DNA from 3 places in the Paenibacillus uliginis N3/975 genome. Region 3 is predicted to be linked to each of the others. Evidence: riboswitches for the same ligand, from Rfam matches in the RefSeq annotation. Region 3 holds a riboswitch; each other region holds the start of a gene.
The links. A riboswitch is a leader RNA that binds a small molecule or an ion and turns the genes downstream of it on or off. The one in region 3 is predicted to bind cyclic di-AMP.

Region 1: linked by a shared signal. The riboswitch ahead of B9N86_RS00600 (hypothetical protein) and the one ahead of B9N86_RS28855 (C40 family peptidase) in region 3 are both predicted to bind cyclic di-AMP.
Region 2: linked by a shared signal. The riboswitch ahead of B9N86_RS03970 (TrkH family potassium uptake protein) and the one ahead of B9N86_RS28855 (C40 family peptidase) in region 3 are both predicted to bind cyclic di-AMP.

Annotation. Positions count from the first base shown of each region.
Region 1 covers NZ_LT840184.1:126,878-133,463, reverse strand. Annotated here, with positions in the region: gene B9N86_RS00625 (TrmB family transcriptional regulator) at 1-258, opposite strand, end outside; gene B9N86_RS00620 (IS3 family transposase) at 698-1,603, opposite strand; gene B9N86_RS00615 (transposase) at 1,615-1,938, opposite strand; gene B9N86_RS00610 (hypothetical protein) at 2,091-2,540, opposite strand; cyclic di-AMP (ydaO/yuaA leader) riboswitch at 2,657-2,820, opposite strand; cyclic di-AMP (ydaO/yuaA leader) riboswitch at 3,150-3,352, shown strand; cyclic di-AMP (ydaO/yuaA leader) riboswitch at 3,460-3,627, shown strand; gene B9N86_RS00600 (hypothetical protein) at 3,750-4,160, shown strand; gene B9N86_RS30885 (potassium-transporting ATPase subunit F) at 4,306-4,383, shown strand; gene kdpA (potassium-transporting ATPase subunit KdpA) at 4,414-6,093, shown strand; gene kdpB (potassium-transporting ATPase subunit KdpB) at 6,115-6,586, shown strand, end outside.
Region 2 covers NZ_LT840184.1:848,350-854,935, reverse strand. Annotated here, with positions in the region: gene B9N86_RS03980 (LysR family transcriptional regulator) at 1-536, shown strand, start outside; gene B9N86_RS03975 (potassium channel family protein) at 618-1,283, opposite strand; gene B9N86_RS03970 (TrkH family potassium uptake protein) at 1,300-2,643, opposite strand; cyclic di-AMP (ydaO/yuaA leader) riboswitch at 2,706-2,848, opposite strand; gene B9N86_RS03965 (CPBP family intramembrane glutamic endopeptidase) at 3,130-4,800, shown strand; gene uvrC (excinuclease ABC subunit UvrC) at 4,834-6,586, opposite strand, start outside.
Region 3 covers NZ_LT840184.1:6,205,639-6,212,224, forward strand. Annotated here, with positions in the region: gene B9N86_RS28835 (copper amine oxidase N-terminal domain-containing protein) at 1-973, shown strand, start outside; gene B9N86_RS28840 (YwhD family protein) at 1,101-1,616, opposite strand; gene B9N86_RS28845 (M1 family metallopeptidase) at 1,767-3,755, shown strand; gene B9N86_RS28850 (hypothetical protein) at 3,767-4,591, shown strand; cyclic di-AMP (ydaO/yuaA leader) riboswitch at 4,863-5,001, shown strand; gene B9N86_RS28855 (C40 family peptidase) at 5,005-5,478, shown strand; cyclic di-AMP (ydaO/yuaA leader) riboswitch at 5,738-5,874, shown strand; gene B9N86_RS28860 (C40 family peptidase) at 5,876-6,343, shown strand; gene B9N86_RS28865 (GNAT family N-acetyltransferase) at 6,457-6,586, shown strand, end outside.

The DNA of each region.
Region 1 (6,586 bases), 370 kb from region 3:
CTTAATGTCACTCTCAAACTCATGCGTCAGTTTATCAATCACAGCTTCCACGGGAAGTGCCGTATAGGTACGCTTTTTGCCGGATACCGTATCCATGACAATTCCCTTGTCCACCAACCGGTCCAGCACCTCATAAATTTTTGCCTTCGGAACACCAGACAACTTCACGATACTCGATGCATCCATCGCCTCGCCGCTCGTCACGAGCGTTTCATATACTTTGCTCTCATACTGGGAGTAACCGAATTGTAGAAGCATAGCTCCTCCTTGTACATTCACTTGTTACCCTCTATGTTACCGGAGCGTGAGACGCTTGACCAGTACTGTGGAATGGGAATGCATGTTTATAGAAACTCAAAACAGCAATTAGTGCTTTCCGGCTAGCTAAATGGCTAGTACCGATACGTTACGCTTGCCTATACTGATGCTGATACTGACGCTGATACTGATGCTTACACGATTCTACGGCTAACGGACACCACAGCTCTTATTTGGTGAAAAATCAGCCGATTTGGATTCTAACGGACACCAGCGACCTTATTTCCGAAAAAGTAGGCGAAACCGGATATTTGCACCTGCAATAGCGTCATCTGTGTCCGTTAGCATTCGAAATGTCCGAAATCGCCACAAATAGCGGCTCCTGACGGTTTAACCCCCTAATCTTGGACACTAGCCACCTCATTCTCGGGATATCGCATCATAACGCAATTTTTGCAGGAGTAATCGTTCCTTCGTTCACCAAACGCAAATACTCCTTAGGTGGCCAGTCATGAAGGCTTCCATGAATGCGCTCGTTGTTGTAATAGCGAATGAACCGATCTACTTCCGAAAAGGCTTCCTCATAATCCTCAAAACAGTGTCGTTGGTAGCACTCGCGTTCCACAATACTGTGGTAGGACTCAATGAAGGCATTCTTGTTCGGTGTCCGGTTCGGAGTACGTTCATGTTCAAGCCCTGCCTGTTCACAGAAAGCATGGAACGCCTTGCTGACGAACTGGGGGCCATTGTCAGTACGAATAACCAACTTCTGCTCATCTCCGTACACTTTACGCGTAAGGAGCGCTTTCTGGAGTGTACGTAAGATATCTTGGGTGTGGCAGGTTTTCCCGCGATGGTACGCTACAATTCGGCGGTCAAACACGTCAATAATGCTGGCCAGGTAGAAATGCCGGCGTTTTCCCGCCACGTAGCCATACTTAATATCCATCTGCCACAACTGGTTGGCGCCATTTACCACCCGGTTATTCGCTACTCTTTTGGGAACAGGGTTCGTTCTTTCTCGTTGTGGAAGGAGAATCCCCAAGGACTTGCAGAGACGGTATACCTTCTTTTTGTTAATCACTAGCTTGTACTTTCGGCGCAGCAAAATCGTCAGTTTCCGGTAACCAGATGCTCCATGAGGGCCTTGGATCAGACGACGAAGAAACCCTTGAATACGGGTATCAGAGACGGCCTTTCCGTTCTGGTCACAGGAATAGCCCGGGATCGGTCGTCCGTTGCTGATCGGCTGCTGACGTTCAGGATGCTTCAAACGGTAATAGTACGTGGATCGCGGCACGTCACAGATCCGTAGGACGGTACGGATCGGATAGCCTTGCTCAATCCAATAGGAGGCTATTTGTAGTCGGGATACTTTTTTTTTACGAGATCTTTGAGGATGTGGTTTTCAAGTTCCTTCTCCCCCAACAGTTTCATCGCCTCGTCATATTTTTGCTGCAGCTCTTGGAACTTGGCCGCATCCTGCTCTATTTTTTGGGCTTCTTTCTGCTTTTTGACCATAAGATCTCCCACCTCATCCTCATATTGACGAACCCAGCCGCTTAACGTTTTGGGAGACATGCCGTATTTTCTCGCAACCATCTCTGTCCGGTAACCAGACAACACCTCTACGACATACTCTTTTTTCGCCTCAACCGGGCATCGAAATCGTCTTTTCATGGACGGACTCCTCATTTCTTTTTAGTGTATCTGAGGTACCTTGGAGTGTCCAATTGGATTAGGGGGCTATAAAGCTGAGTCCGTTTGCTCCCAAACCTACTCATTGTCCGGCAAATAAACAGTCTTATAGTGAGCACTCCATAAATTATGAATCAGAATAAAAAATAAGCCCGCGAACAATCTATCAGAAAAGAGCGCTCCAGCGGAAGGCTTCCTAGGCGCTGGCGCTCATTACACTGGATCAGATTCGCTGAAAGATCCTTTAGAGCGGACTCCGCCAGCATCGTGCGGACCGCTCCCCACTGCTGCTTCTGAACAGTGCTTATGGCCTCGGCCACCGTCAGTCCCTTTAATCGCATAAACACAGACGACCAGCGCACAAGATCTGCATACTCTCTCGTATCCGGCAGTGCATACTCCGCATAACCAGAAGCACCGCTACAAGATATTTTAAACAATCCACAGTTCGTACTCTTATCGTTCCACGGAATATCCTGTTCAGCCGAATTACCGTCAAAACGGAAAATCTCCATATAACGTATCATAGTTTCGTGTAGTTTATGTTCCGTTAATTGCGGTAAAGAGTCTGTTATTTTAGCCATCTCACAGTCTCCTTTTCTAGGGTTCAATTGCAGCACAAAAAGCCCGAAAGAGCAGAGAAACCCGCTCCCCAGGCGCTGAATGCGGCACAATCGTGCCACCTAAAGTATGATGGGTCGTGTTCTCTCCCAATACGCTTACGAGGTTAGCTGTCGGATTCGGGCTTGAGAGTGCCCTACCCTGTGCTTGCGCAGCAAGCTCTAAGGATTCACCCCATTCACCATTAGTTATGGTGAGGTTGGTTCCCCCGCCTCCCTTTCGGGAACTCAGCGTGTAGATTATATGGTTAAAGTTGGATGAATCATACGTCATTGTCCCTTTCAAAGTAAATGTTCATTTATGGTCTATAAATTCAAAATATCGACGAAAAAGCCAAAAGAAAACGTGTACATTAGGGCTTGACATCGATTATCCATACAAATGCACAGTATCTTGCCACTTTACGAAAAATTAACGAAATACAGAGAAATACAGAGTATGAAGCAGTATTCGGGTGATCGGACTTCTTTCCCCCCGCTATCCCGTTAAAAAACACCTCAAATGTGCCTTTCCCTCGATTTACATTACGAACCGCCAGACGTATGATACGAATCATGAATTGAACAATGTTTTCTCATGAATCGCTGAATTCCCTTGCTAGGCAAGGGAAACGGGGGAACCAAACAAGGAGATGCGCCAGGTGGTGTGAGAGCCGCCATTGAACATCTCCAGGGGTGAATCCTGATCCGAAGACTCCATGAAATTCGGATCAGGTAGGGCGACTCTCACCGCCCGAATCCGACAGCTAACCTCGTAAGCGTTGAGTTAAGCAGTCACGCATTTAATTGACGCGGTCTGCTCACAAGGAGAGGATGATGAAGCTTGTGATCGAGAAACACGACCACAGGGCTTGATGCCTCTGTGGTTTTTTTATCAAAAAATGCTTTTTATTCGCTGAGTCCTTGAATGGAAAAGGAACGGGGGAACCAAACGAGAGACGTGTATTTCTCTCAGGGGTGAATCACATCGGCAGGATAACTGCCTATGGGTAGGGCGACTCTCACGCCCGAATCCGTCAGCTAACCTCGTAAGCGTATCGAGAGAGGCAACGATTGTCGTGTGCAAGGCACGGTGTATTTCACTGTGTCATCAGAAGCCACGGGAAGAGTGACTCTCCTTCCCTGAGGCTTCTTTTTGTTGCCTTCTCTTTCTAGTAATCAGGAGGAGAAAACATGGAAAAATTACAAGATCTGATCATCGTATCCGCTCCAACCAAGGCAGGGGAGGAATTCGTAACCCAGCTTATTCGAAATAAAATTCCGTTTGCAGCCATCGTGAACAACCGGGCAGAGCAAGATCGTCTGGATAAGCTCGGAGCCAAAAACATGATCTTGATCGACACTACTGATGAACAAACCTGGATCATTCCCGAGTTTTCCGTCAGCAAGGTGTTTCTGTTTGAAAGCAGTCTGAACCTGTGCTGCCGTTATTTGCGGATTTGCCGTACATGGACCTCGGATCCGATCTATGTCATCACTCATTCAAGCAATCCAAGATTAATTTATAAAGGACTTGGCGCAACGATCGTGCTGCACACGAACCATACCAATGTTTCCTTCTTAATTTCATCACTCGTCAGCTAGCCACTATTATTTATTAAATATGTTTTGGAGGGATTTACATGCAGGATCTGTGCATGGTGCTCATTCTGGGAGGAACTTACGCACTGTTCACCTTGTTTTTATCCTGGTGCGGACGCTTGGTCAATGAACCGGAGGCTGATAACCAATGATCATCATTATGGCATTTATGATCTTTATTTTTCTGTATTTGATTTACGCGCTGATTCACCCGGAAAAATTCTAGGGGTGTTATTGAAGGAGGAAGCAATCAATCATGGGCATTGTACAAATTGCCATCGTTATTCTGGTTCTGGTGCTGCTCGTTAAGCCTTTCGGAACCCATCTATATAATGTGTTTCGCAATGAAGCCAACGGCACAGATAAATGGTTCTCCTGGGCGGAGAAACCGATCTACGGTTTGATCGGGCTTAAAGAGCGCAAAGGCATGACCTGGAAGGTATATGCAATCAGCTTTGTGGTGACCAACTTAGTCCTGGTCGCGGCCGGTTATCTCATTCTAAGGCTACAAAAGATACTGCCGTTCAATCCAAACGGGATCGACAACATGGAGCCGACGTTATCGTTCAATACCATTATCAGTTTCATGACCAATACGAACCTGCAGCACTACAGTGGTGAATCGGGTCTCTCCTACTTCTCGCAGATGGCCGTCATCACTATGATGATGTTCACATCCGCTGCTACCGGACTGTGTGTCGCGATCGCATTTATTCGAGCGATTACCAGCAAGGGTACAACGATAGGTAACTTCTTTGAAGATTTTGTTAAGGCACATACACGGGTGTTGATCCCTCTGGCCTTTGTTGTTGCCATGGTGCTCGTGGCGCTGAATGTTCCTCAAACCTTAAAACCTACTATTAACGTAACGACACTTGAAGGCGCCGAGCAGCAAATTTCGGTTGGTCCAGTGGCCGCACTGGAATCGATCAAACACCTGGGCACGAACGGCGGCGGACATTTCGGTGTCAACTCGTCGCATCCGTTTGAGAATCCACGTCCGCTAACTAACGTAATCGAGATTTTATCAATGTGGTGTATTGCGGCGGCTCTGCCTTATACGTTCGGCTTATTTGCTAAAAACCGCAAGCAAGGTTGGATTATTTTCTCAGCCATGATGGTTCTATTCATCGGATTCCTGTCACTTGCCTACGTATCGGAATCTAACGGTAACCCGGCGATGAATCGGCTAGGAATCGATGCTTCCCAAGGCAATATGGAAGGCAAAGAGGTCAGGTTCGGTATTGCCCAGTCTGCTCTGTTTACGACCGTAACCACAGCGGCCACAACCGGATCGGTCAATAACATGCACGATACGCTGACACCGCTTGGCGGTATAACACCGCTGTCTCTCATGATGCTGAACTCTGTCTTCGGCGGAAAAGGCGTCGGTCTGATGAATATGTTAATGTACGCCATTCTGGCCGTGTTCCTCGCCGGGCTCATGGTTGGACGAACGCCGGAGTTTCTAGGGCGGAAAATCGAAGCCCGGGAGATGAAGCTGATTGCGATTGCCATTCTGGCTCATCCCCTCATTATTCTGGCGCCGACTGCTCTCGCTCTCATGACGGACGCTGGTCAGGCGGGCATTACGAACGCAGGCTTTCATGGCATTTCACAAGTGCTGTATGAGTACACTTCCTCGGCAGCGAATAACGGCTCTGGCTTTGAAGGTCTTGCGGATAACACGCCGTTCTGGAATATATCAACAGGGCTTGTCATGCTCTTCGGCCGCTATATTTCGATGATTTCGCTTCTAGCGGTAGGCGGCTCTCTGCTGCGTAAGCAGTGGATTCCTGAGACACTAGGGACATTCCGCACGGATAACCGGCTGTTCGCCTTTATTCTGATTGCGGTAGTCCTGATCATCGGGGCGCTGACATTCCTGCCCGTGATGGTGCTTGGCCCGATTGCCGAGCATTTAATGATCCGTTAATAGAAAAGGTGGATTATCCCAATGAATAACAATAGAAAAAAGGTATTAAACGGAGATATGGTTCGCCAGTCTTTAAAAGATAGCTTCATCAAGTTAAACCCTATTACCATGATGAAAAACCCCGTGATGTTTGTCGTCGAGGTTGGTACATTTATCGTCCTCCTCATGACTATCTTTCCCCATTATTTTGGGACAGAAGACAGCATCAGCTTTAATCTGACCGTATTTGTGGTTCTGCTCCTAACCGTCTTGTTTGCCAACTTTGCCGAAGCTCTTGCTGAAGGGCGCGGTAAAGCCCAGGCTGACTCCTTAAAACAGTCAAAGAAGGAAATCGCGGCCAACAAGGTTATGGACGGCGGCGGCATCAAGCGTGTTCCGTCTACCGATTTACGTAAAGGTGACATCGTAGTCGTCTCGCAGGGTGAGATGATTCCTGGTGATGGTGAGGTCATTGCGGGTCTGGCATCTGTCGATGAATCGGCCATTACCGGGG
Region 2 (6,586 bases), 1.1 Mb from region 3:
GCAAGACACATGAAATCGTATCATCGGTTCGTGACAAAAGAGTGGAAGTCGGCATCGTTGCATCATCCATTAATCAGCCTGGCTTAAACTGCATACCGCTATTCGACGATCATCTTGAACTTGTGCTGCCGATTACGCATCCTTTGGCTGAAAGCCAAGAGGTCGGAATTGAACAGCTTCAAGGCTTGCCCATGATCATCTTCTCAACAGGTACTTGGTACCGGAAGCTGACCGATGATCTGTTTCACCGCTGGGGGATCATGCCTGACATCCGTATGGAGATCGACTCCTTCGAAGCGATTGTACGTCTCATCCCCACCTGTAAAGCGGCCGCACTCCTCCCCAAATCCTATCTCCGCCCGCAGTTGCTGTCGGATAATGGACTTGTTGACATCCACATCCCCGCTCTAATCGAGACACGTCGAACGACCAGTCTCATCTACGGAAATCCCTCTGATCTCAGCAATGCCGCCAGCCGTTGGGTTGCCGAGACTGAAACATTGTTCCGTAAACTTGAAGAGGACAAAAGCCAATAACCTGACGAGAGAAATACGTCAGGTTATTGGCTTTATATGCCGATGTTATACCAGCTATTGATATAGATAAATCCTTAGTTTCTACATATTAACGACTTCGCCCTCAAAGCGATCAATGTTCTCTTTCGATCCTATAACAACCATAATGTCGCCTGCACGCAAAATATCCATCGCGGTCGGAGCCACTATCACACCCGAACGTTGATTCAATGCCACAACACTGATCCCGTAACGGACACGGGTATTCAGTTCATTAAGTGTTTTTCCATCCATGCAGTCCGTCACCGTCATTTCCACGATCCGGTAGTCCTTGGACAGTTCAATATAATCCAGAAGGTTCGGCGTAACAAGCTGATGTGCAACTCTTATTCCCATATCTCTCTCCGGAAAAATTACCCGGTCAACACCCAGCTTTTCCAATGCCCGGCCGTGCAATACGGATATTGCCTTGGCAACGACGGTGGCTACACCTGACTCCTTCAGAAGAATTGCCGCCAAAATACTCGTCTGGATCTCGTCACCAATTGCTACAATGCCGCAATCAAAGTTCCGTATTCCGAGTGACTTAAGTACTTCTTCATCCGTCGCATCGGCAACCACGGTATGGGTGAGGAACTCACTCATATCCTCGACCACTTCTTCATCCCGGTCGATCCCGAGTACCTCGTAACCTAAATCCATCAGTTCAAGCGCCAGACTTGATCCGAATCGTCCGAGCCCTATTACCACAAACTGCTTTGGTTTCATTTCTCAGCCAATCTCCTTATCCAATAATCATTTTTCCTTCTGGATGACGATACAATTCCTTACCCTTTTTAGGGCCTAATGCATATGCAAGCGTTAGAGGCCCAAGTCGTCCCGCAAACATCGTAATGCTAATCAGAAGTTTTCCGAACAATGACAAGTGCGGTGTCAATCCCATCGACAGCCCCACTGTGCCAAACGCGGATGTTGCCTCGAACAGTATAGAGAGAAAGCTGCTGTCTTCTGTCGTTGAAAGAATCATGGCTACGGTGATTACCAGCAGCAGAGCAAGCAGCGTAATGGTCAGCGCTTTAAGAACCCGTTCCTGAACCAACCGGTACCGGAACAGTACAATCTCATCTTTGCCCCGCATCATAGCAATGACAGCAGCGATCATCATCGTAAATGTCGTCGTTTTAATCCCGCCCCCCGTTGATCCCGGGGAAGCTCCTATAAACATCAGAATAACTATGAAAAACTGTGAAGCCTGACGTAAACCGGTTATATCGAGTGTATTGGCTCCTGCCGTTCTCGGTGTGACCGATTGAAAGAAGGAGCCAAGAATTTTCCCACCCCAATTCAGCGATCCTAATGTTTTCGGATTCGTGAATTCAAATATGAATATGACAACTGCCCCTATCAAAATAAGCGCGCCTGTCATGGACAAAACCACCTTGGAATGCAGTGACAGCTTCCGGCTTTTTTTATAATCAACTAGATCAGCCATGACGATAAATCCAATTCCTCCGGATACGATCAAGAACATAACTACAAAATTGACTAATGGATCGTACACGTACCCGGTCAAACTTCTGAATTCACCGAACAGGTCAAATCCCGCATTGTTAAACATCGTTACCGCATGAAATATTCCATAGTACAAAGCTTTCCCAAAAGGCATATCAAATGCCCAGCGAAGGGTCAACAGCAGCGCACCACAAGCTTCAATCACCAAGGAATACAGCAGAACCCTGCGGATCAGTCGAACGATACCCTCCATCGATGACTGATTCATCGCTTCCTGCAGGATAAGACGATCTTTTAATGAAATACGGCGCTTTAATACAAGCGCAAACAGCGTGGCCATGGTCATGAAACCCAAACCACCTATCTGTATCAGGAGCATGATGACTACCTGTCCGAAGGAACTGAAGAATGTTCCTGTATCCACCACCACAAGACCGGTAACACAGGTCGCGGATGTCGCAGTGAATAAGGCATCCATAAAGTTCAGCGGTTCCCCTGTCGTGTTGGAAATCGGCAGCATTAGGAGCAAGGTTCCAATCGTGATAATTCCTCCGAACCCCATGACAAGAATCTGCGGCGGCGACAAGCGGAGCCAAAATAATTTGGAAGTCAACATATTCACCTCTTCAAAAAAGTCAAAGAAAAAAAGACACTGGAAATCCAATGCCTTACGCGTTTGGGTTCCTGTGCTGCAGCCTACGAGGTTAGCTGACGGATTCGGGCATATCACAGGTCGCCCTATTCCCTGCTATACAGCAAAGAAATTCACCCCAATTAAATGGTTCCCCCATTTTCGTTACGAAATTCGGCTGATCTATCTATTCAATTAACATGATGTGATTATAACGCAATACCCTTAGGAACCCAAAGCCGCTTTTAGCGTAAATTAACTTAAAAAAGAACGAAATTGGGCATATTCAAGAGTAGTAGCACATGGTTTTCTGAGGTTTTCGAAATCTTTCCTTCGTTTTCATCGTATCTTTCATAATTTTGAATGGGATAAGCCGTTTGCAGCTTACATATCTATGTTATATTGGCTTTATGTCTCCATGAAAGAAACGTCTCGAACGGTTTCTAACCCCTATTACCAAGGAGGAATGACATGAATAAAGCAGGACAGCCCCTTAAACTTCAGTCGAACAAAAAACCTTTAATGGTGCTCGGGGCAATCGGCCTGATTCTGTTTCTAATTTTTCAGGTATTTCCGTCTACTGCCTCTGACACGCTAGAGGTAAAAGCTCCCGAGATGATAACCAAAGGGGCAGCAGCAGAGGCCGCTGAACGCTTCGTAGAGGAACAGCTGCAGTACAACATCGCACCAGGTAAAGAACCTCTCGTTACATACCAATCCCGATCCGATGTATACGGGTATCTATCCAAAGAAAAGTTGCTGACCGAATATAACAAAAAGTTCGAAAGCAAATATCCTTATGATGTTTATCGCGTAAGGTTTGATCAAAATGATGGGACATCCTTAAATGTGGATGTACATATGCAGAACGCGGGTATCGCCGGTTTTTCCTATGATATGGCCGGCTCCAGTTACAAAGGGGCCATGCTGCAGATGGGCGGCGTACGAACGCAGATGCTCCTGATGATCGAAGGCGGCATATCGCTAGCCGAGAAAGAGGCGCTTGCTGCACCTTGGCTTCACCGAGCAGGTTATGATACGTCCAAGCTTGAACGAATTACTGGCGAAGGGGAACCTGGTCTGAAATATGAGGACCCGGAAACTAAGATCGGAGACTCCCGTCTTCGGCTGAACTTCTCCTTTGAAGACCGCCAACTGCGTTCGTACGAGCCTGTATTTTCCGTTCCTAGTGCTCACACCGCCTATGTGGAGAAGCAGACGCTTAACGCCACCTTGCTTACATTGCTGGGCTACGGATTGTTTACACTGGTTTTGGGCGTTCTGGCAATCGTCTACAGCGTAAAAACCAAAGCTCATACTTCTTTTAAAAGGGGTATTTTCCTTGCTTTACTGTTGTTTGTTATTCAAATGCTGAACACTTATAACCTGCTGCCAGTCTTTAAAGCTGACGGAATGAGCGATGCCAGCATTAAAGGTATCATGATCTTTTATGTGGGCTACTCCCTCGTATTCTCAGCCCTGCTCTACTTCTCACTCGTCGGAGGGAACGGATTGTGGCGTAAGGAAGACGGATTAAATCCATGGCCGCGCGCCAAAGAACCCGGTTATGGCGTATACGTGCTGGAAAGCATGAAACTCGGGTATTTGTGGGCTTGCATTCTGCTCGGTGTACAGTCCCTGATCTTTATCGCGCTGGGTCTTACACTCAATACCTGGTCTACAACAGATGCCTCGCAATCGCCTTTTAACATGTTGTACCCATGGCTATTTCCGTTGATGGCCTGGTTTGCAGGTATATCGGAAGAGGCTGTCTACCGTCTGTTCGGTATTAAAATGGTTAAAAAAATCGTCCGCAACACGTTCGTGGCCAGCCTCATCACCTCGATCATCTGGGCCCTCGGCCACACTTTGTATCCGATCTATCCGGTCATCTCAAGACCGATTGAGCTGGTCATCATCGGACTTCTGTTCAGCTTCATCTTCTTGCGCTACGGATACATGGCCGCCGTATTCGCGCATGTAGTGTTCAACAGCATTCTGATGGGCTTCAGTCTCATGATGATGAACGATCCGGTTAACTTGTGGATGGGGATCTTCTACATTATTTTGCCGGCCATCGTCGGTTACGTAATCTACAAATTCAATACATTAAAAAAAGAAACGGCTTATCCGTCCATATAGGACGGAGGCCGTTTCTCCTTTTCCACAAATATATTACGACTCCTCATCACGCAGTGCACTTAAAATCTCCTTAGCGAGTTTATCGCCTATAGACAAAGGCCGGAAGTCATCAATACTGGCCTCTTTAATCTTTTTAACAGATCCAAAATGCTTCAGGAGCATCTTACGCCGTTTCTCTCCGATTCCCGGAATCGCATCCAGCTTAGAGGTAACCATCGATTTCCCCCGCTGGTCACGGTGGAAAGATATCGCGAAACGGTGAACCTCATCCTGTATACGCTGGAGCAAATAAAACTCCTGACTGTCACGAGGCAGCGACACAGGCTCTGGCGGATCACCCACCATCAGTTGCGCCGTCTTATGCTTAGCATCCTTAACAAGTCCGCAGACCGGAATGAACAGACCCAGCTCATTCTCCAGCACATCCACGGCTGCAGAAATTTGGCCCTTACCTCCATCCACTACGATCAAATCGGGCATAGGCAGATTTTCCTTAAGCACCCGTTCATAGCGCCTCCGTATAACCTCTCGCATCGTCTCATAGTCGTCCGGCCCCTGCACGGAACGAATCTTATACTTCCGGTATTCCTTCTTGTCAGGTTTGCCGTTAATAAACACAACCATGGCAGAGACCGGGTTCGTCCCCTGTATGTTCGAGTTATCGAACGCTTCGATCCGATGCAGCGTATCGAGACCGATTACCTCGCCCAGGTTAGCGGCAGCAATCGACGTCCGCTCCTCATCCCGTTCAATCAGCCGAAACTTCTCATCCAGTGATACTTTGGCATTTTGTGAGGCCATCCCGATCATTTGGCGCTTCAAGCCTCGCTGAGGTACGTGCACCTTCACACCGATCCACTCCTGCAGAGCAGCAGCACCACCGGCAGCGTCCACCGTTCCTGCTCCTTCACCGAGGTAATCGTCAGCTTTATCGGAAGATTCAGCATCCGGAACAGTTCCCTGCTGCATAGCTTCGTCATCCTGTGACTCCATCTCTTTCATCTCAGCTTCTGAAAGGGCAGATGTCTCTGCAGCTTCAGAAGCATTGTCGACTGAAGGCCCTGGCAGAAGTATTTCCTGAGGCAGAGCCGGGTTGTCGCTGTAATACTGTGCAACAAATGACATGAAGTCGCTGTACGCCTCTCCGTAGTAAGGAAACACGGATGCGTTTCGCTGAACCATTTTACCCTGGCGCATATATAGAATTTGAACACACATCCAGCCTTTATCAACCGCAAAACCAAATACATCCCGGTCCTTCGTATCGGCAGTAGTAATCTTCTGCTTCTCCATAATGGCATCGATATGCATGATTTGATCCCGAAGCTCTTTGGCGCGCTCGAAGTACAGCTCTTCGGCCGCCTCCTGCATTTTTCGCTGCAGTTCTTTTTTCACTTCTTCATGTCCACCGCTTAGAAAAGAGCTGATTTCCCGTGTAATCTCCTCGTAAGCCGATTGAGGCACCTCTTTCACACACGGAGCCATACACTGGCCCATGTGGTAGTACAGACACACCTCTTTCGGCATTACCCCACACTTCCGAAGCGGATACATACGGTCGAGCAGCTTTTTGGTCTGATGGGCTGCATAACCGTTCGGATAAGGTCCAAAATATTTTGCTTTATCTTTAAGCACCCGCCGCGTTACTTCCAGCCGGGGATGCGCTTCATTCGTAATCTTTAGGTATGGATACGTTTTGTCATCCTTGAGCAACACATTATAACGAGGCTGGTGTGTCTTGATCAGGTTACATTCCAGAATCAAGGCTTCCATGTTGCTACCCGTA
Region 3 (6,586 bases):
GGAGCTATCGGAGTATTTGGATCTTCATATTACAGTGACACCTAATAAAAAATATGTGTATATTAATAGTCCCTTCGAGTCTGTCCGTATCGCATCTGGCCAGTCCAAAGCGGTAAATGCCAAGGGAACATCCATTGCCCTTGGAACTACCCCGATTGTGAAACACGGCGTTACTTATGTTCCAACTTCACTCCTGGCTAAAAGCTTTGGAATCCCAGTAAAGTGGAACGGGAAATCCAAGGTTTCGCTTCAAGGAAGCAAACAATATGCTTCCGGAGCTGTCGGTGGCATGGTCTTCTGGTTAAGCCGTGAGGACGGTACATTACTAACTGGTCAAGCCGGTAGTGTCCCGAAGAAAGCCGGCAAGGCTTCAATAGAACATATTGATCTACTCAATATCAAACCCCGTAAGATCAATCCCTCCAGTTACGTGGTGGATATAAACAACTCTTACGGCGAACCGCATATTCACGAGTCTCACATTCGTGTCCTCATTTATAACGGAATGATTGTTAACGCAGGCAGCACCTATTACGCTAACTTTAGCGGCCGCAATACGAAACCGAATATAGACGACTATAAAGGAAATGTAGCGATCATGAACGGTAGTACTCTGCAGCTTGTCCACCCTACTGGGAAGGTAGTCAAAACGTATAATCTTGAGGCCATTACCGGTGTAAAGGATGATTTCGTTGTGGAAGCAATCGAACCGGAGTTTCTGCTAGTCCGCCCTTATAAAAAAGCAACGCTATTTATTGTTCATCCTACAGCTAAGCAATCTATTCTGATCTATCAAAACCTGCAGCTGGATGATGAAGCAAAGAAGCTGATTGAAGAATATCCTCCAAATGAAGCCGGCTATGTCGGCGACGGTCTGACATACACCGGATTTAAAAATCAGAAGCTGACCTTTAATTGGAGTCACCCCTTGCTTGATAAGAATAAAACGTTCACGTACAAGCTCCCCTTTTAATTAATAGTAGATCTCTCGATCCATCGGGAAATACTATTCATGTATCTCAAAATCGAAGTTTTATCCTTTCTTATCTCTTAAATAAAAGCCCGGACGGATCTCATCCGTACCGGGCTTCCTCAATTTATTATTCCGATTCTGTATCGAGCGCCTGTTTAAACTCGTCAGAAGAGGCATTCCACCATTCCTCGTTTTTGGAGATCAGCAGATCCTTCAGTGCTTGCTTCTCCACGTTACCCAACCCATCAAGAATAATTTTACGCTTCAGTGCCGCATCCAACTTATTCACGTGGTCAGCGAGAATTTTCCAGCCTCGCTTCGCTTCCTGATCAATCCACATCTCACATGCGGTCATACCGCCATAGTGCTGTCCCTCAGCTGTACGGTCCACGGCAACCCATACAATCCACAACTGACGACCGTTCGGTACATCCTCCCGGTTAGTGGAAAACCTAATGCCGCGTTCCACCTTGCTCTTCGCGTGCATTGCACCAATCTCAATTTTTGCTACTCCGCCGTCAATGATGACCGGAGATACACTGTTCAGATCAATGGAGCCTGCTCCGAACCCTTTGTGCTTGCTTTTACTGCTTATAATGTTAAGGGCAATCTGCTTCTTGTCTTTTTGTTCCTCATTCTCCATTACGGCAAAACCTCCTATGTAAGGACGGAAGAGACCTCCGCCTTGCTCTTTCTTCTAATAACTAGTCCCAATAATTTTATTTTAACTAATAATCACCTAAAAGCAAACATATACATGCTGTAGATGCTTGTCAACGGGAGGTTGTTCGATATGGTCCCACCACGCACCAAAGTCTTTCTTTCATCCCTGCTCGCCCTCGGTCTCCTCGGAGGGTCAATGCTATTATATCTGCAGGGTATCCGTGTTTCAGCACCTGTTCTCGCTCCAAATTTGGGCAAGCCTACGGTAGTGGAGAAAGCCCCGCTCTCTCCACCTAAAGCTCAGTACGATGTACCTGCTCCTGCACTGAGCAGCAGACTGGTTGAATATCACATGGATGTCAGGTTTGAGCCGGGCGAAAACAAATTGAAGGGAAAACAGACGATAACCTGGACTCATCCTGGTAAAAAAGCTGTAAACGAGCTTTACTTTCATCTTTACCCTAATGCTTTTGCATCCAAAGAAACCACGTTTATGAAGGAATCTGGTGGCAGACTTCGATCAGACCGTATGCCTGAGGACGGGTTCGGATCCATGACGATTACGGGGATCAAAACGATTGAAGGGCTATCCCTGCTCCACCGTCTCCAATATGTGCAGCCTGATGATGGCAACGCGAAGGACAAAAGCCTGGTGAAGCTGCGTCTGCCGCGTTCTGTTAAAGGCGGAGAGAGCATTACGCTGAATATGGAGTTTGAAGTTGATATGCCCAAAATCTTTGCACGTATGGGTACAGCTGATGATTTTGTAATGGCTGGGCAATGGTTTCCGAAAATTAGCGTATATGAGCCTGCGGAAGTACGCGATCGCACGGAGGAAGGCTGGAATCTCCATCAATATCATGGAAACTCTGAGTTTTATGCGAACTTCGGCATTTACAGCGTCCGTATCCGGGTGCCGGAGAACTATATTGTTGCAGCCACTGGTTTTCCGACCAAACCGGCCACAAAATCAAACGGTGAGAAGGTCTACCAATTCTACGCAGACGATGTCCATGACTTTGCCTGGGCAGCCTCGCCCGATTTTGTTGTAGCGGAGGAGGCATTTTCCGCACCTGGCGTACCCGGTGTCCGCATTAAGCTTTACCTTGATCCGGTGCATAAAGACCTGAAAGACCGCTATTTCGATGCTGCCAAAGCAGCTTTATCCTCTTACGGTAAATGGTACGGCTCCTATCCGTACGCTACGTTATCCATTGTAGTACCTCCAGATGCTGGAAACGGCGCGGGCGGTATGGAATATCCAACGCTGGTGACCGCTTTCGGAGCCAAAGATGATTCGCCAGGGTACGAGCTGGAGCGCACGATTATCCATGAAATCGGACACCAATATTTTTACGGCATGATCGCGAGCAATGAGTTCGAGGAGGCTTGGCTCGACGAAGGATTTACCTCCTATGCCGAGGAGCGGGTAATGAAACAGGAATACGGATTAACCACAAACACGGCAGCACAAGCTGCGACCATATCCTCGCCTGAACCACTTAAACAGGAATCTTGGAAATACGGATCTCACGAAAAATACGCTTTGAACGTCTACACACGCGGCAAACTGGTGCTGCAGGACATTGAACGCCTGGTCGGCACGCAGACGATGGACAAAATCATGATGACTTATGCGAAAAAATACCGCTTCAAACATCCGACAACTAAAGATTTTCAACAGGTTGTGGAGCAAATGACCAAACAATCGTGGCAGCCTTATTTTGACCAATATGTATACGGCAACCGGATGGCCGACGTCGCTGTGGAGAACATTCAGACCCAAAATACCGGAACCCGGGAAGACCCCGCCTATAAGACGATTGTGACCATCGTGAGTAAGGGAGGTACCGTCTCCAACATCCCGATCAGATTTGCATTTGAGGACGGGAAGACGGTTGAAAAGGTGTGGGACGGCAAGAACGGAAAAACCCAGTATGAAATCAAGCATAAATCTCCACTCATCTGGACAATGGTTGATCCGAAATACACGATCGTGCTCGAGAACAAACATATCAATAACTATATGAAGGCGGGAATGGATCCGAAAGCTGTCACGCGCTGGAACCTGAGCATCACCAAGCTGGTAGAGACACTATTCGGCAGCCTGTCATGGTAAGGGGGGAGAACATGAAAAGCTACGCAGGCAAAGGCTGGACCAGTGTGAAAGATCAGTTCTATGTTATTATTCTTCTGTTTCTGTATCGGCTTCTGTGGGGATATTGTCTGTATCGCCTTGTTAAATCAGCCGTCGTTCCGCTTCTGATGCGATTCCCGGACCCTGCTCCGAATGAGCTTAGTAAGCTGTTGTATTTTTACGAGGGCGAAATGGCCCTAACCCAAAGCAACGACGTTCATACCTATGCCTGGATACTCATCTGTATGCTTATCATTCGGATGCTTCTGACTCCTCTTATTCATGCCGGTATATTTTACAATCTCCATCAAGAGGCGAAAGGCGAGCGAGGTCTGTTCTTCTTCAAGGGCATCCGTCAGCTATGGAAACCGGTAACTTTATTTTATGTGGTTGAGACGATTCTGACCTTTACCCCCGCATATTGGCTGGTGCCGAAAATGTTACCTTCACTATTAGCTGCCATTCGCGATCCGTCTACGTTGCTAAAGATCGCTCCTTACTTCGTCTGTTGGCTGTTGTATGCGTATCTCATTCATTTGTTCTTTCTTTATATGCAGTTCGGCAAAACAGCTGGCATGAGCATGATATCCGCTCTGATGGTCTGTCTCCGTCACATCGGAAAGGCTATGCTCATCTCCATTACGATCGGCGGAACAGCGATAGCTCTTCTCCTTCTGCTCAGCGGTATGTCCTTCCTATGGTCAGGTCTGATCGGGTTAATCATTCAGCAGACCTCCTATTTTGTGAGCAGTCTGTTCCAGTTGTGGAGCGTTACCGCTCAATATCATGTATGGCATACTCACAGTCGTCAAATTTGAAAAGTGTTCACATAAAAAAACAATTTTCACCTGAAATTTATACATTATATGTGACTGCCAAGCTCAAACGATGCATAACGCTAGCCAACTAAATAAAAAAAATCCCGCTCTTCTCTAGGAAGAACGGGATTTTTTGTGTTCAAATATACTTTCCTCGTTTGCCAAAAAGTTAATACTCTGTTAAAATAACGAATGTGTTAGTAACAACTTTGTCATCTTTCCTGTAACTATTTCATATGGATAAACCATCGTATACTTATAATCTGTCTTATATCTTAAGAAGCCGAATTCCCGTTTCAACGGGAAGCGGGGGAACCGTCTTGGGTGAATTGATCTCGCAACAGAGGGGTCATAGGCTAACCTTCAGCCGAACCCTTAAGCTAACCTCGCAGGCATTGGAAGGAGCTTATCACTTGAAAAAGAAGCTAACAGCCGTTTCACTCGGTCTAGCTCTCGCCCTTACGCTAGGCACCGGAAGCGCTTTCGCGGATTCCAAGTTAAACAGCGCAATCAAACCCGTCATTGGCGTCTCCTATAAATCAGGCGGAACCACAGCCAAAGGATTCGATTGCTCTGGATTTACAAGTTATGTATTCAAGAAACTGGGGCTGACTTTGCCGCGTTCATCTGTATCCCAGTATAAAGTTGGGACTGCAGTACCGAAGAGCCAACTGAAAGCCGGCGATCTTGTATTCTTTAACACCTCAGGCAGAGGCGTATCCCATGTAGGGATCTATATAGGCGGGGGCAAATTTGCACATTCCTCAAGTTCCCGCGGTGTCACCATCACCGCAATCAACTCGAGCTATTTTGGCAAGCGTTACATTGGAGCCAAACGAGTCATGAGCTCAAGCAAGTACAAATCCGCCGCCGTGAACTACAATTAATTTCATAACCAAAAGTTTACTTAAGCCCGAATGAGATTCACCACAATCTCCTTCGCGGCTTTTTCTTTATACTTTTATAACGGATGAAATAGGGAAAAAGTTTGCACCTTTACGAGAAAATTTTTTGTGACAATAATTCGACACGAATAGCCATCTATTCTATTCAAAAGACAGCAAGAAACAATTGCCAAGTGGACAGGCCCTCTGATAGAATATTCAATGTAATAACTTTGTCATTATTGTAAGGGCTTTTATATATAGAATGCATATGCCAAATTCCAGAGCAATGGAAGCGGGGGATCCAACCACGGGTGAATTGATCTTGCTACTAAGGGATCATAGGGGACCTTCAACCGAACCCTACAGCTAACCTCGCAGGCAGCGGAAGGAGTTATTTATGCTTAAGAAGTTCAGTGCAACCGTGTTAGGCCTTTCGATGCTGTTCACGGCAGGCTTAGGCAGCGCTTTTGCCGATAGTAATCTGGATCAAGAAATCGATAAGGTGCTAGGGACAAGATACAGCTATGGTGGTATGACAACAAGCGGTTTTGACTGCTCTGGATTTACAATGTACATATTCTCCGCAATGGGAATGAAGCTTCCCCATCAGTCGGGCTCCCAATTTGAGATGGGTACGGCCGTATCCCGCGAAGACCTTCGCCCGGGGGACCTCGTATTTTTCAATACATCAGGTCAAGGCGTATCCCATGTAGGCATTTATATCGGCGATGATCAATTCGCCCATGCCTCCACTTCAAGAGGGGTCGTGACCAACCGACTGGGTGACAGCTATTATGCGGAGCGTTATATTGGCGCCAAGCGAATTATGGATGATTCAGCATACGAAAGCCACGCGTCTGAATAATTTGAAATCATTTATATCATACAAATATACCCGCGAAGAGAAGCATCCCTTCTTTTGGCGGGTGTTTTCTTCTTATTCCATAAATCATGAAAGGAGAATGACAATTGCTTCCCATGGCACAGCGGTTTTATGCGGTTCCAATGGATTCGTATCATGCGGCGGAGATTTGCAGCTGGACCTACCCATCTCCTTACAATATCTATGGCTGGCTCCCCTGGGAGCAAATGAAAGGACTTGGTATCG